Regions from separate parts of the Paenibacillus sp. HGF5 genome, predicted to be linked through region 2. Evidence: predicted binding sites of a transcription regulator. Region 2 holds the regulator's gene; the other holds the start of a gene.
The links. The regulator Rex, encoded in region 2, represses fermentation and respiration genes when NADH is low (regulators of the CRP and FNR family bind a similar motif). The targets are predictions, from matches to a motif close to TTGTGAAATATTTCACAA.
Positions count from the first base shown of each region.

Region 1: a site for Rex is predicted at 1,775-1,792, ahead of hcp (hydroxylamine reductase). Genes of this name have one in related genera too.

Region 1 is NZ_AEXS01000125.1:35,220-42,698, reverse strand. Features, by position in the region: gene hcp (hydroxylamine reductase) at 1-1,645, opposite strand, end outside; gene HMPREF9412_RS19495 (2-oxoacid:acceptor oxidoreductase family protein) at 1,854-2,870, shown strand; gene HMPREF9412_RS19490 (thiamine pyrophosphate-dependent enzyme) at 2,873-5,170, shown strand; gene HMPREF9412_RS19485 (helix-turn-helix domain-containing protein) at 5,341-7,479, shown strand, end outside.
Region 2 is NZ_AEXS01000167.1:37,392-45,512, forward strand. Features, by position in the region: gene HMPREF9412_RS27505 (cell wall elongation regulator TseB-like domain-containing protein) at 37-555, opposite strand; gene HMPREF9412_RS27510 (amidohydrolase) at 587-1,888, opposite strand; gene HMPREF9412_RS27515 (redox-sensing transcriptional repressor Rex) at 1,863-2,528, opposite strand; gene dinG (ATP-dependent DNA helicase DinG) at 2,594-5,470, opposite strand; gene HMPREF9412_RS27525 (hypothetical protein) at 5,640-6,269, opposite strand; gene panD (aspartate 1-decarboxylase) at 6,380-6,763, opposite strand; gene panC (pantoate--beta-alanine ligase) at 6,756-7,646, opposite strand; gene panB (3-methyl-2-oxobutanoate hydroxymethyltransferase) at 7,643-8,121, opposite strand, start outside.

The sequences.
Region 1 (7,479 bases), on a different contig from region 2:
TGCCGCCGATGCCGAAGTTTTCCACGAGGACTTTGGCAACGTTAGGCGACAGGAATGCAGGGAGCGTAGGGCCCAGATGAATATTTTTGACACCAAGATAAAGCAGGGCAAGCAGCACGATCACCGCTTTTTGCTCATACCAGGCAATGTTATAGGAAATCGGCAGATCATTAATATCCTCAAGGCCGAATACTTCCTTCAGCTTCAATGCAATCACGACGAGGGAGTAAGAATCATTGCATTGACCAGCGTCCAGGACCCGCGGGATACTGCCGATTTCACCTAGATCCAGTTTATTGTATTTGTATTTGGCACAGCCAGCCGTTAGAATGACCGTGTCTGTTGGAAGCTCTGCCGCAAAATCGGTGTAATAGTTGCGGGATTTCATCCGTCCATCGCAGCCGGCCATGACGAAGAAGCGGCGGATCGCCCCGGATTTCACGGCATCGACGACTTGATCGGCCACGTTCATCACAGCGGCATGAGCGAAACCGCCGATGATCTCACCCGTTTCAAGCTCCGTTGGAGGTGGGCATCCTTTCGCTTGCTCGATCAATGCGGAGAAGTCTTTGGGAGCACCGTCTGTTCCTTCTGGAATATGGCGGACACCCGGAAACCCAGTATTGCCTGTTGTATATATACGGTCCTTATAACTGTCTTTCGGCGGAACGATACAGTTGGTTGTCATTAATATCGGTCCATTAAAGGCTGCGAATTCGCTATTCTGCTTCCACCAGGCATTCCCGTAATTGCCTACAAAATGCTCATATTTCTTGAATGCCGGATAATAGTGGGCAGGCAGCATTTCGCTGTGCGTGTATACGTCCACGCCGGTTCCTTCCGTCTGCTTCAGCAGCTCCTCCAAATCCTTCAGATCATGGCCGCTGATGAGAATGCCGGGCCGGTTGCTTACCCCGATATTGACCTTCGTCATTTCCGGATTTCCGTAAGCCGAGGTGTTCGCTTCATCCAGCATCGCCATGGCGTTTACGCCGTATTTGCCGGTTTCCATCGTCAAAGCGACCAGATCCTGCACTTCAAGGCTGTCGTCAAGCGTGGCGGCAAGCGCACGGCGCATAAAACGGTTTAATTCGTGATCATCCTTCTCCAGATGAAGCGCGTGGTACGTATAAGCAGCCATCCCCTTCAAGCCGTACGTGATCAATTCGCGCAGCGAGCGAATGTCTTCATTGCGGGTTGAGAGGACACCCACCGTACGTGCTTTTTCATCAAAAGCAGCTTCGTTATCCGCCTGCCAGACGGCGGCATCAGGGAGATTTGCGGTTCCTTCCGGATATTGTTCGTTATAATAGGTGCGCACCTCGCCGCGGAGCTCGATCGCTTCCCGGATTCTTCCCACAAACACCTCGCGGTCAAAGTTGGCGTTCGTAATCGTTGCAAACAAGGAGTCCATCATAAACAGCGATATGCGCTGTTCAAGCACCTCCGGCAGCCGGATATCCAGACTGAGAAAAGAGATGCCTTTCAGCAGATAAATCAGCAAATCCTGCAGGTTTGCCACATCATGCGGTTTGCCGCATACGCCGACAATGGTGCAGCCTGTTCCTTTGGATGCTTCCTGACATTGAAAGCAGAACATGGACGGCTGATGCTTTAAGGTCTGTTCTGTCGCGTTGTTATTCATTATTTCTCCTCCAATTTCGTGATTATTAGTCGTAAGGTCAGTATAAGATTGCCTCGCAATTGGACTGTTGAAGACAGTATACTTCGCTCCCACAACCGACATAGTGATTGGAATCACAATTTTTTTAAGTAGTGAGTTTAATCACAAACCCCGTCCGTTTCTTCTTTTAAACTGGAATTAATGACCTAAGAAGAAATGAGGAGAGAACATGTCGATTTTACCTCAAAAGAATGGACTGGGATTTTTCGAGATCCGTCTCGAATCCATCGGCGGGCTCGGCGCCAATCTGGCCGGAAAAATGCTGGCCGAAGCCGGGGTCACCGGCTCCGGACTTAACGGTTCGAATTTTTCCAGCTATGGTTCGGAGAAAAAAGGGTCGCCCGTGAAGAGTTTCGTAAGGTTCTGCGATCCCGAGGTGGAAATCCGCGATCACAGTCCCATTGAGCAGCCGCATGTCGTCGGCGTATTTCATGAAGCCTTGTATAAGACGATCGATGTCATAAGCGGATTACAGCCTGACGGAACGGTGCTTGTGAATACGGCGCGAGACCTTTCCGAAGTGGCCGTGGATCTGCACATGACGCAGGGAACGCTGGCCGTAGTGGATGCGCTGAAAATTTCCGTTGAGGAAAAAACCAAAGTGAATACGGCCATGCTGGGGGCTTTGTTCCGGATTTGCAGCTTCCTAAACCCGGACGATATGCGGCAGGTAATCCGCACGACTTTTGAGAAAAAGCTGCCCCACCTGGTGGAAGCGAATGTGCGGACCTTTGACAGAGGATATAACGAAGTCCGGTTCCTTTCCTTGGGAAACGGCTCAGAGCTTATAGACCCAATCGCTTTTGCAAGGCCGCAGCCGATGCTTGGATATGAAACGCAGGAGCTGGGCGGGATTTTGAACGTTACGGCGAACAGTGTCCTGAAGGATCTTGGCGGCTCCCGGCAGGGATATTTGCCAGAGTACAAGATCGAGGACTGCATTCACTGTGCCGCTTGCGATACGGTATGTCCGGATTTCTGCATCGTGTGGGAGAAGAAGCCGGATAAACGCGGGAATATGCAGATGTTTATGAAAGGTATCGATTATCAGTATTGCAAAGGCTGCTTGAAGTGTATCGAAGCTTGTCCGACCACCGCTTTGGCTGCCATGTTAGAAGAGCCGCATTATGCGGAGCAGCACCGTGTGCCGCAATCATTTCCCTATTTAACTGGGGAGGGAGTCTGATCATGAATATGCAAATTCAAGAAACAACGGAGAACAAGCTGGCGTCCGCTCAAACGGAAGTCTTCGAATCGGGCAACGAAATGGCTGCCATGGCAGCTGCCCAGATTAACTATCACATTATGGGTTATTTTCCGATTACGCCTTCTACGGAAATCGCCCAATATCTTGATATGATGCGTACACGCGGCGAACACGACATCAAGCTGATTCCAGCTGACGGCGAACATGGATCAGCGGGGATTTGCTACGGTGCGGCCGCAGCCGGAGCACGGGTATTCAATGCTACCAGCGCGAATGGTTTCCTGTATATGATCGAACAGCTTCCTGTGCAGGCGGGCACACGTTTCCCGATGGTCATGAATCTGGTGACGCGTGCAGTCAGCGGACCGCTGGATATTCGCGGTGACCATTCGGATCTTTACTACGGCCTGAATACCGGCTGGGTGATTTTGACCGCCCGTTCACCGCAGGCCGTGTATGACATGAATATCATGGCGCTGCGAATCGCTGAACATGAAGACGTACGCCTGCCGGTCATTGTAGCTTATGACGGATTTTTTACATCGCACCAGAAACGCCGGGTACACATATTTACGAACCGGGAAACCGTTCAAGAGTTTGTAGGGGAAAAGGCTCCTGAATATCCACATGTGCTGGACGAGAACAACCCGATCGTTGTTGGGGCTTATATGAACGGCGACGATTTGATGAACAACCACTTCCAACAGTCAAACGCCATGTACCGTGCGGGGGAAGTATTCAAGGAAGTGGCCGAGGAATATGCGGCTTTATCCGGAAGATCCTATTCGCCGCTTGATCTTTACCGAATGGAAGACGCAGAGGTGGCTTTATTCCTCCTCAATTCGGCGGCCGAATCCTCCAAAGACGTCGTGGATCGGCTGCGGGCGAAAGGAATTAAAGCGGGCATAATCAGCCCGAATATTCTCCGGCCGTTCCCGGCAAGAGAAATTCGCGAAGCGCTTATAGGTGTCAAAGCACTGCTGGTTGGCGAACGTGCAGATTCTTACGGTGCACACGGGGCCAATCTGACCCATGAGGTCAAAGCGGCCCTGCAGGAAATCCGTGGTCCGCAGCCTATTGTGCTGTCCCGCATATTTGGACTTGGCGGGAAAGACTATTACGCGGATGACGCGGAAGCTTTTTTTGCCTTGACGATCGAGGCCATGGAGCTCGGTTATGCCAAAGTGCCGTTTGATTATTACGGCCAAACCCCGGGAGCTGAGGAGCAGAGGCTGCAGCCGGTCATTGCCCCGATGAATGGAGACAGCTTTAAATCTGGCCTGATCACCGTAAAGGTGGATGAAGAGACAAGTAAATTAGCCGTCAAAGTGCCGCCGATGCGGGCGCTTGCCGCGAAACCGAAACGGTTTGCTTCCGGTCACGGAGCCTGCCCGGGCTGCGGTATTTTCCCGGCGCTGGAGCTCTTTTTCAAAGGGATTGAAGGCGATGTCGTTACTTTATTCCATACCGGCTGCGCTTATATCACAACAACGGGTTATCCATATAACTCGCATAAGCAGAGCTTCATTCATAATTTGTTCCAGAACGGACCGGCTACTTTATCCGGCACGGTAGAAGCGTTCCTTGAGAAGAAACGCCGCGGGGAAATCGAGGTTCCTGAGGATTTCACTTTTGTGATGGTGACCGGCGACGGCGGCATGGACATCGGGATGGGTTCGGCCATCGGGACGGCGCTGCGGGGCCATAACCTGATCATTCTGGAATATGATAATGAAGGCTATATGAACACCGGTGCGCAGCTTTCGTACTCCACGCCATTAGGACACATGACCAGTACGTCCGGTGTCGGCAAACAGCAGCAGGGCAAAGCGTTCCATCATAAAGATACGGTACAAATGATGGCGGCGGCACATATTCCGTACGTATTCACGGGGACGGAAGCATTTCCGCAGGACCTTGTGAAAAAGGCGGCAAAAGCGCAGTGGTACGCTCAGAATGTAGGTACCGTCTACGGCAAGCTGCTGATCACATGCCCGCTGAACTGGAAATCGAGCGACAAGGATGGGGAGAACATCGTCCGCGCGGCCGTGAATTCAAACTTCTTCCCACTGTATGAAGTGGAGCAGGGAGAAACGAACATTACGTACGATCCTGAAGCGAAGAAGAAACGGGTGCCGCTCAGCGATTGGCTGAAATACATGGGCAAATCAAGACATCTGCTCAAGGAAGAAAACAAAGAAATGCTTGGCGAATTTGAAAAAGAAGTGGAGCGGCGCTGGTCGATTCTGAAAGCGAAACACGAGAACCCGCTGCTATAAAATATTCAATTCAGCATACCAGGATTACAACAACGGAGCGGGCATTGTCCCGCTTCTTTTTTTGTTTAGGTATGGACGTATCGTTATGACTATGGAGAACTATAACCCAAAAGGTGCTTTTTAAGTTATAATAATTAAAAATTTGCGAAAAAACGGTGGGAGGGTTGATCATGCAGAGATCCTGGTACAAGCGTCTATTGCTCTCCTATATGCCCATTTTTGTTATTGTGATTACCTTTATATTTTTTGTTTTCTTTCAGCTGTTCAGCGAACAGAGCCGGCGGGAGGCGCTTAACGCCAATAAGTCGCTCTCCTTGCAGGCGATGCGCATGGTGGACACGTCTCTGAAGGTGATCGACAATATGATCGTCCTCGAGAGCATCAACAGCAAGGCTTTGAATGATTTCTTCAAATCATCTGCCGTTGGCGATCCATATATTAATATTCAAGCTGTTCAGAAGCTCAAGGAGATTATTAATTATTATCCCTTGATCGACTCGATTTATCTGGTGAGGAATTCGGACGGCTATGTGCTCAGCAATGCCACGAATGGATACGTAAGTACATATCCGGACCATGAATTTATTGAACAATATCAAGTATCGAAAACACCGAAATGGACAGGCGCGAGAAATTTCGAACAATTTAAAATGAAAGGCGGCAAGCAGGTGGTCAGCCTGGTCAGAGGATCGCCTTACATGAAAAACGACTTAGGCATGATCGTTGTCAATGTGAGCACGGAATCCTTGAACAAGCTTACCGAAGAGATGCTGGATTCCAACATGAGCTTCATTCAGGTTCAGGATACCTCCGGAAACCATTTGTTCGGCACCAAAGCGGATCGTCCGCCATCCCAAGTCAATTCCCAGTATGTATCAAGCTATACGAATTGGAACTATGGAAGCGGTTTGTTGAACAATGGTTTTGTAAGCGCTATCTCTTATCTCTATAATCTTTGGTTTATCATAGGTCTTGGCATGATTGCCATCGGCTTCCTATGGATGATTTATGTTTCCAGGCGAAATTCCAAGCCCATTGAGGAAATCGCTGCCCGTTTCAGCAGCTATTCGCTTCCGGTGGTGAGCAGTGGCCGACGTAAGGGGAAGCTGGATGAATTCGCATTTATCGAATCCGCCTTTGACAGTATACTGGAACAATCCAAGGAATATCAGGAGAAATACCGGGAGGATCTCCATGTCAGGACCCGGTTTATGTTCCGCCAGCTGATCGAAGGGGACTCGCCTCTATCTGTATCCGAATGGAAGTCTGAAGCGGATCGACTGAATTTGCCGCTGCCACTGGACCGATATCGTATGCTCATCCTGGAGATTGATAAGTACGGGGATTTCTGTCGGGATTATTCCAAGACCGATCAAGATCTGCTTAAATTCACTCTGCGGACGGTCGTGGATGAGATCGCTTCGAAATGGGACTGCCGGCTGTGGTCGGAATGGACATCACCTTCCAACCTGTCCATTATTCTGTTTGAAGAACGGGATCAGGACAAGTTTGAGGAGGCCGTACTGGTTCCGATTGCGGAACAAATCCTGGCATGGACGCACCAAAACTTGAAATTTACAATTACGATGGGAATGGGTCGGTCGACGGATCAGATTGGCGATATTCCGCAATCCTATAAAGATGCGATGCAAGCCTTAAAGTATAAAATCGTGCTCGGTGAGAATCGTTTGATCCGCAGCGAGGATATTTCGAGCCATGGCATTGTCGAGGTTTATACGCATTTAGGTGAGATTCGTGCAATCATCCAGTCCTTCAGAATGCAGAAGGAGCAGTGGAGCGACGATTACGATAAATGGTTTGAACAGCTGAAGAACAGCCTCTTGACCAATGATGAAATATTCAGCCTGATGAATTATCTGGTTTATTACACCGGCCGCGAAATGTCGGGACTAGGCAAGGAAATTTACAACAAGTGGATACAGGAGGAATTGCCGAAGCTGACGGTAAAGGTAGACAATTCCTATTCCCTGGAACAGCTGAGACAGGAAATTAAACAAGTGCTGACGGAGCATTATGAACAGATGAAGCAGATTCATCATGACAACCAATACTCCAGCATCATTAGAAACATATGCGATTTAATTGAGCGTGACTATGCGAATCCGGAGCTGTCCCTTGAAATGCTGGGCGATCGGTATCAGCTGAACGCCAAATATGTGAGCAAATTGTTTAAGGAAAATACCGGACAAAGGTTCGTTGATTTCCTGATTGATATCCGTATGAAGGAAGCGAAGCGGCTGCTGACGGAAACCGATTATTCCGTGCAGGAGATCGCAGAGCGGGTCGGA
Region 2 (8,121 bases):
GGCATCCCTATAAGGGGACGCCTTTCATTTGTTTTCTTATTGATTAGGAAGAATAATATCATTTCCGATGGCGTTTCCGTCTTGAAAACGATAGAATCTGTAGCCGCGCTGACCGTTGTTTTCATACTGCAGCTGCCAGGCATACTCGCCTTCATACATTCCCGGCAGCAATCGCTTGATGACCGCACCCGGCATTTCGTTACGGATCTGGTCCCGCATCACAGCCTCTGACATGCCCGTATTCAATAACACGGACTGAACGGCATCTGCCCCTTCAACAGGAACGTTATCGTCCGTAAACTTCACCCAGACCATGCGGTCTTGGTTGTCTTTATCTTTCCCGCTGACCACCCAATAGTTATTGTCCTCGCCCCATACCGATTTATAGGTCTTGTCGGACGAGACCAATTGGCCATGCTGTTTCGCTGCAAGGATCGCCATTCTTTCTTCATTCCACGTATCTTTCATAACATAGGAATAATAGAGCTGTAGGCCAAGCAATAGTAGCAGGACGCCGGACACGCTCAGCAGTATCCACTTCGTTTTTTTCTTCAAATCCGTCTTCCTCGCTCCCCTTGATTATTCCCTAGAGGGTTGTAAGACGCTCAAATGCACGCTGCGCTTCCCGGCGGATGCGTTCCTCGTCGAGAGTAAGGCTCGCGCCATTCTTCACCACCTGCTTGCCGTCAACCCATACATGCTCTACATCCTTCGCGCTGGCAGAGTAGATCGCGTGAGAAATATAGTCGGTCCGCGGAAGGAAATGCGCCTGATCCGTATTCAATGCGATCATATCGGCTTTCATCCCTACCTCGAGCGTACCGATATCCTCAAGGAAAGCGGACTTGGCTCCGTACTCCGTACCCATTCGAAGCGCTTCGGAGGCCGGAATGGCCGTCGGATCCCCGCTTACTCCTTTATGGATCAGGGCAGCCAGCCGCATCTCTTCGAACATATCCAGGTTATTGTTGCTAGCAGGTCCGTCGGTTCCGAGCGACACCGTTACGCCGGCTTTCAGCAGCGCAGGTACGCGGGCGACTCCGCTGGCAAGCTTCAAATTGCTTCCGGGATTATGCGATACGGCTACTTGATGCTTGGCCAAGACTTCGATTTCTTCATCGGTCAGATGAACGGCATGCGCAAGAAGCGTAGGACGGGAGAACATGCCCAGCTTCTCCAAATGGGCAACGGGGCGAAGTCCGTAATCCTTAACATTCTGAGCCACTTCGGTTTCCGTTTCGGACATATGGGTATGCAAAGGCAGGTTCAAGTCATGGGATGCTTGAACGAATTTTTCGATGAAATCCGGCGGGCAGGTATAAGGCGCGTGCGGCGAGATCATCGTCGTAATTCTGCCGTCAGCCTTGCCATGCCAATCCTTCGCGAATGCCACCGCCTCATCCAGCTTCTGCTGCTGTACCTCGGGCGGGCATAAACCGATTACGCCGCGCGTCAGGACACCGCGCATTCCCGAGTCCTGGACAACCTTCGCGACCTGATCCATATGGTCATACATATCGACAAACGTCGTGGTTCCGCCCTTGATCATCTCCAGCACGGAGAGCGATGTGCCCCAATATACGTCGTCTGACGTGAATTTGGCTTCCATCGGCCACATTTTTTCCTGAAGCCATACCTGCAGGGCCAGATCGTCGCCATAACCGCGGAGAAGCGACATGGCGGCATGTCCATGCGTGTTCACCAATCCAGGCAGGAAGAACAGATGGGTTCCGTCGATAATCTCTGTTCCCTCTTCCACGACGGGCTCCTCTTCGCCCAGGTACGTGATCCTGTCGTTCTCAACCACCATGTATCCGCGAAGCACGGATCGGTCTTCCTCCAGTACAGCAAACGTTCCGTTCTTAACCATCCACTTCGTTGTTGTCATGTGCTGCATCCTCCTTGCCGTTATCCAAATAATAGGCCAAACTTTGCAAATCCGTTGTAAAATCAGCCGTATGAATCCGGATATGGGCTGGGGCTTTCAGGATGGTTGGCGCAAAGTTCAGAATCGCCTCGATCCCTGAGGCGATAAGCTGATTCGCTACGTTCTGCGCTTCGAAATCCGGAACGGTGATAATTCCGATTCGAATGCCGTGCTCATGAACCGTCTTCTCCAGCTCTTCCATCGGCTGTACGACCAAATTGTTAATTTTCATGCCAACTTTGGGAGAATACGAATCGAAAATCGCCACAATCTTCATATTATCCTTCAGGAATGCATTGTAATTCGATAATGCATGTCCAAGATTACCGGCCCCGACCAATGCGACATTGATCTTCTGGTCCAGCTTCAGAATCTGGCGAATCTTCTCGATCAGATAAGAAACATCATATCCGATCCCTTTCCGTCCAAAATCACCGAAATACGCCAGGTCCTTACGAATTTGAGCAGGATTGAGGTCCAGCTTCTGTCCCAGCTCCTGGGAGGAAACCGTGGAAACCTCCCTCTTCTGAAGCTCATTCAAATAGCGCAAGTATACAGGTAATCTGCGGACCACGGCTTCCGAAATTTTTTCCGATTTCATGCATGCTCCCCCTAATAATAGGCTAATAACTACATCTTTTTTTGTTGATCGTGCTTGGTTTCACTTTATTCAGCTTGGTTTCCCGCGCTTGCCTCTTCCTGCAGCCATTCCGAAATTCGGGGAACGATCCCCTCTGTCGGCATGTGCTCCATCTTCGGCCCCGGCAAGGAATATAAGAAATACTTCCCGTAATAGGATTCAATGACCCGGGTATCGTACACGATCACGATCCCTTTATCTTGTGCTGTTCTCACCAGACGCCCAAACCCCTGTTTGAAACGAATGACCGCTTGCGGAACCGAAAGCTTCATGAAGGGATTCTTCTTCTGCTGCTGCAGCAGTTCGCTCTTGGCTTCGACCAAGGGGTGATTCGGCGGCTGGAACGGCAGCCGGACGATGGCTAGACAAGTCAGCGCCTCACCCGGGATGTCTACCCCTTCCCAGAAGGAGCTGGTGCCCAGCAGCACGGAAGCGCTGTTGTCCTGAAATCTTCGGATTAACTTGGTACGGCTGGTTCCGTCCATACCTTGTCCCAATACCGTGATGTCGCTTGATGCCAGCGCTTCTTTCAGCGGCTCGTGCACCTGGCGCAGCATCCGGTACGAAGTGAACAGGACGAGCATGCGGCCATGTGTAGCGACGGCCGTATCGGCCAAAGACTTCACGAGCGTATTCACAAAGAGTGCATCCCCGACCGATCCCTTCACGCTCGGAAAATCGCGCGGCACGACAAGAAGGGCCTGTTCCCTATAATTAAACGGGGACGGGAGCTGAACCGTGTTCAGGTTCCCCGCTTCAGCCGCTTCCTGAAGACCCAGGTTCTCGATCATGAACTGAAACGATTTGTCCACCGACAAGGTCGCCGATGTCAGAATCACGCTTTGTTTCTTGTCAAAAAACAATTCCTTCAAATGAGCGCTCACGTCGACGGGCACGGCATACAGCTGCAGCGATTTGCTGCGGAAATTGCCGTTCGCCTCCATCCAGTATACCGTGCCCTCATCGTTCAGGGCCATGAAGGATCGCAGGTCTTCACGATGCGCGGCAAGGTCCTTAAACAGGCCCGAAAGGTCGGTTAACAGGCTGTCCGCGCTGTAGTCATCCAAATCTTCCTTCATTTCGGCGATCAGCTTATCGCCCTTGCGCACGACATCGCCCAGCGTCAGATGAATTTGATGCTCCAGTTCGGCCATCGAATCCCAATCCTTCGGCTTCTTAAGCGGCGACAGGCGGAGCGAGAATTGGCCGGCATCTCCCGGAGAAGCGTCTCCGCGTTCCGGAAGCAGTCCGAACAATTGATCGCTGAGCCGATCCCAGTTCTCTTTTGCGGTAATCAGGTCCGGATACAAACGGTCGATGACGGAAGACCATTCGACAGCCTTCTCGTGCGGCGAAGCTTGCAGCAGCTGGCGCAGAGCCGGGAGCTGCCCGCTTCGGCTGTCTTTGTACATGCGGGTCAAGGTATGGACCACCGAAAAATACTTCATTTGCAAGCCAAGGTGCTTGCCGGCGACATCCTCAAGATGATGCGCTTCGTCGATGACGAGGCGCTCATAGCTTGGCAGCAGCTGATGATTCGCCTTCACGTCGGTGAACAGCTTCGAATGGTTCGTAATGACGACATCCGCGATGCCTGCTTCATGCTTGGCCCTGTGATAGTAGCATTTGCGGAACCAAGGGCAGGCGCGTCCGAGGCAAGAATCCGAATCGCTGGAGATGGTCTCCCAAAAATCCCCTCCGCGTCCGCCCAGGTTTAGCTCTTCATCATCCCCGTTCTCGGTCTGGGTCAGCCAGACCAGCATCTGGGCCGCAGTGATTACGTCTTCCTTCGGGGAATGAAAATCTCTTCTATTTATTTTATGTTCAAATTTTCTCAAACACAAATAATGTCCCCTGCCCTTGAAAATGGCCGCCTTAAAAGGAAAAGGAACAACCTGGGTGAGCAGGGGAATATCCCGGTCACGCAGCTGTTCTTGAAGGTTGATCGTATGCGTGCTCACCATAACCTTCTGTTCCTGCTTCACGCTTTGATAGATCGACGGCAGCAAATATCCAAGGGATTTGCCGGTTCCTGTGCCTGCTTCGATCAATAGATGTTTATTGTCATCCAGCGCCTGCATCACTTCCTGGAACATCATGTCCTGGGCATCCCTGCTCTCATAATGAGGCAGCGTTTCCTTCAGGCGTTCACGGACATCGTTCATGTATTGCTCGAAGCTTACATCGGCCAAGGGGTTAGGCTCCGTCTCATCCCTGACAGGTGCTATATCGTTCCAATCATCCACCGCCAAGGCAAACTGGCGGTAGTACGTATGGGTGTCTCCCGCTTGTACGGCTTGGAGCTCCCTGTCGGAACGAATGCCGTCAAAGAACCAGGCCAAGTCGCTGTCCTCGTCGGCAAACAGGTCGCTTAAACGCTGAATGGTGAGCAGCGGAAGCTCGTCGATCTCCTCCAAACATTTCAGCAGCGCATAGGCTGTGGCAAGCGCATCGCTGTCCGCCTGGTGCGGACGGTCATGCTCCAGGCCGAAATGAGAAGAGACCATCCCGAGCTGGTAGGACGGGAGCGAGGGAAAGCATATTTTTAAGAAGTGCATCGTATCTAGAATACGGCCGCTGAACGGTAAATAGCCGCAGCGATCGAGCGCGTTTTGCAAAAAGTTAAAATCAAAAGCGACGTTATGTCCAACCAATACGACATCGTCGAGCATGGGCACAAGCTCCATCATCATTTCTTCCAATGACGGAGCATCCGCTACATCACTGTCGGAAATGCCGGTCAAACCGGTAATAAAAGGAGGGATCGGAATCCCGGGATTGACATAGGTGCCGTATACGCGGGATATGCTTCGATCCTCTTCGATGATGGCCAGTCCAACCTGAATGATTTCATCTGCAGACTGGTTGCCCGTGGTTTCAAAATCCAATACGGCAAATTTCATTTCGATAAAATCCCTTTCCTCCAGACTAATTAACAGCATACCAGAAGTTGCGGGTTTTGAACATTCCGGGTAAAAAATCCCCCGGCTTTCTGTACCGCTCCCGTACGCAAAAAGCGATGCCAAAGTCTCAAGGTGAGCTCTGGCATCGCTTCTTGTTGTGGCTTGATTTCTACAGCAAAGAGATCAATTGGCTGCCGTACTGGAGCTCACCGCGATTCTGCTTGCAGACCTCCAGGTTGATCATGGGGTCGGGAAGCGTCGGATCGCTATGAATCGCCAGTGCAAAATGTTCCTCGGCCTTTGCTTGCTGTCCATTCAACACCTCGATGCATCCAAGCGCATTGTAGATCATCGCCCGAAGCTTTCTGTTGTCAGCCAGGGGCAGGATGGAGATCAATACGTCGGATGCTTGGGCGGTTTGCCCCAAATACAGATGGGACATGGCAATGTACAACTTGATCAGAAGGCTGTCCGGAAATACCGCAGCGGCTGCCTCAAACTGCTGTATGGCCGGCTGGAACATCAACAGCTTGTAGTAACCTTGACCGCGAACGAACGCATCCAGCTGCAATTCAGGCGCTTCGGTCGGCGGAAAAACCGGAGGTGACGCTGCACTCTCGCGGAAGATGGCCATTTTTTCTTCAAAATGCAGCCACTCCTCGATAATGCCCTCGCTCATGCTTTTGAGCATGTTCCAGTTTTGTACCAGCGCCTGTTTTTGGGGACCTTGAGCAGAAGGGTAATGCTTCACAATTTCATCTAACATGTTGTTCATTTCGGCGAATACATGTTGAAACATAGCTGCATCCCACCCTTAGCGGAAAAATGAGATCAGTGCGTCGACCTGAACTCATTTTCTGTAGAAGACGGTCTTTTCATCCCTTTAGGGTCCCGACACATTTTGGTTCTTCAGAGAATGGCGGCGTGAACTTCGCGATACTCCGTCGTAACCGGCTTATTCGACTCGTCGACGATCACGACCGTCGGGGTGTGATGGTCGTATTCCTCTTTGGACATCATGGCATAAGAAATGATAATGACGTTGTCGCCGGGCTGTACGAGCCGTGCGGCTGCCCCATTCAAGCAGATGACGCCGCTGCCGCGCTCGCCTTTGATCACGTACGTTTCCAGACGGGCGCCATTGTTATTGTTCACGATTTGAACTTTTTCATTCTCCAGAAGGTCTGCAGCCTCCATTAGATTCTCATCAATGGTAATGCTGCCCACATAGTTCAGATTGGCTTCCGTCACCGTTGCGCGGTGGATTTTGGATTTCATCATCGTTCTAAACATGGGATCCCCCTACTTTTGGTTGAAGTAATGCATTGTCAATGAGACGGGTACGGCCAAAACGCACGGCCAGCGCCATGATGACGGTTCTGTCTTCATCCACAATGCGGTATGAATCTTCCACGGGCGCGAGCTCCGGGAAGGTGAGCAATTCCGCGTAATCAATATCAGCGAGCGGAGAGCGGGATATATAATCCCGAAGATGAGCGCGGATCTCTCCTGCCGTCGTCGCTTGTCCCTGCCGGATTGCCTCCTGAGCCGTCCGCAGCGAGCCCGACAGCACAAGGGCCTGTTCCCGCTCTTCCGGCTTCAGATACACGTTGCGCGAGCTTAGGGCAAGGCCGTCGGATTCGCGAATGATCGGACATGGCACGATGGTCACATCCATATTCAAATCTCGTACCATTTGTTCTATGACGGCCACCTGCTGCGCATCCTTCATCCCGAAGAAGGCATAGTCAGGCTTTACGATATTGAACAATTTATTAACAACCGTGGTGACACCGTCGAAATGTCCGGGGCGGGAGGCCCCGCACAACAATGACGTAATTTCCGCTACGGCAATTTTGGTTTTGGTCGGCTGAGGATACATTTCCTCAACCGCAGGAATGAATACCAAGTCCACCCCTTCGGATTCCGCCAACGCCAGGTCACGCGCTTCATCCCGTGGGTAAGTTTCATAATCCTCGCCCGGTCCGAACTGAATCGGATTGACAAAGATACTGATGACAACCGTACCTGACATTTCCCGCGCCTTCCGCATCAGGCTGGCGTGTCCTTCATGCAAATAACCCATCGTAGGCACGAGGCCTACCGGGCCTCTGCCGGATTCCAGCCGGTCCCGAAGCTCTGATCTTAAATCCGCAATGCTGCGAATCACTTTCATGATGTCGTGCCCACCTTTTCCTTCTGGCTTCCATATAATGCCGTTGTCGTTTCGGAACCGGCATTGTTCTCCGTCTTGAACACATGCTCCTCGGCCGGGAATGCGCGGTCCTTCACTTCCTTCACATACTGCGTGATACCCTCGCGGATAACGGAGCCGACATCGGCGTAGGTTTTCACGAAGCGTTTGTCCCGATAAGGGGATGCGTATTTCAATATATCATGGAATACCAGCACCTGGCCGTCACAATAACGACCGGCGCCGATGCCAATGGTCGGGATGCTCAGCGCTTTGGATATGTCAGCAGCCGCTTCTTCCGTAACCAGTTCCAACACGATAGCAAATGCGCCGGCCGCTTCAAGCGCCTTCGCATCGTTCATGAGCCGCTTGGCATCTTGGGCATCCTTGCCTTGAATCCGGTAGCCGCCGATCTGGTTTACCGACTGAGGCGTCAGCCCGATATGGCCCAGCACCG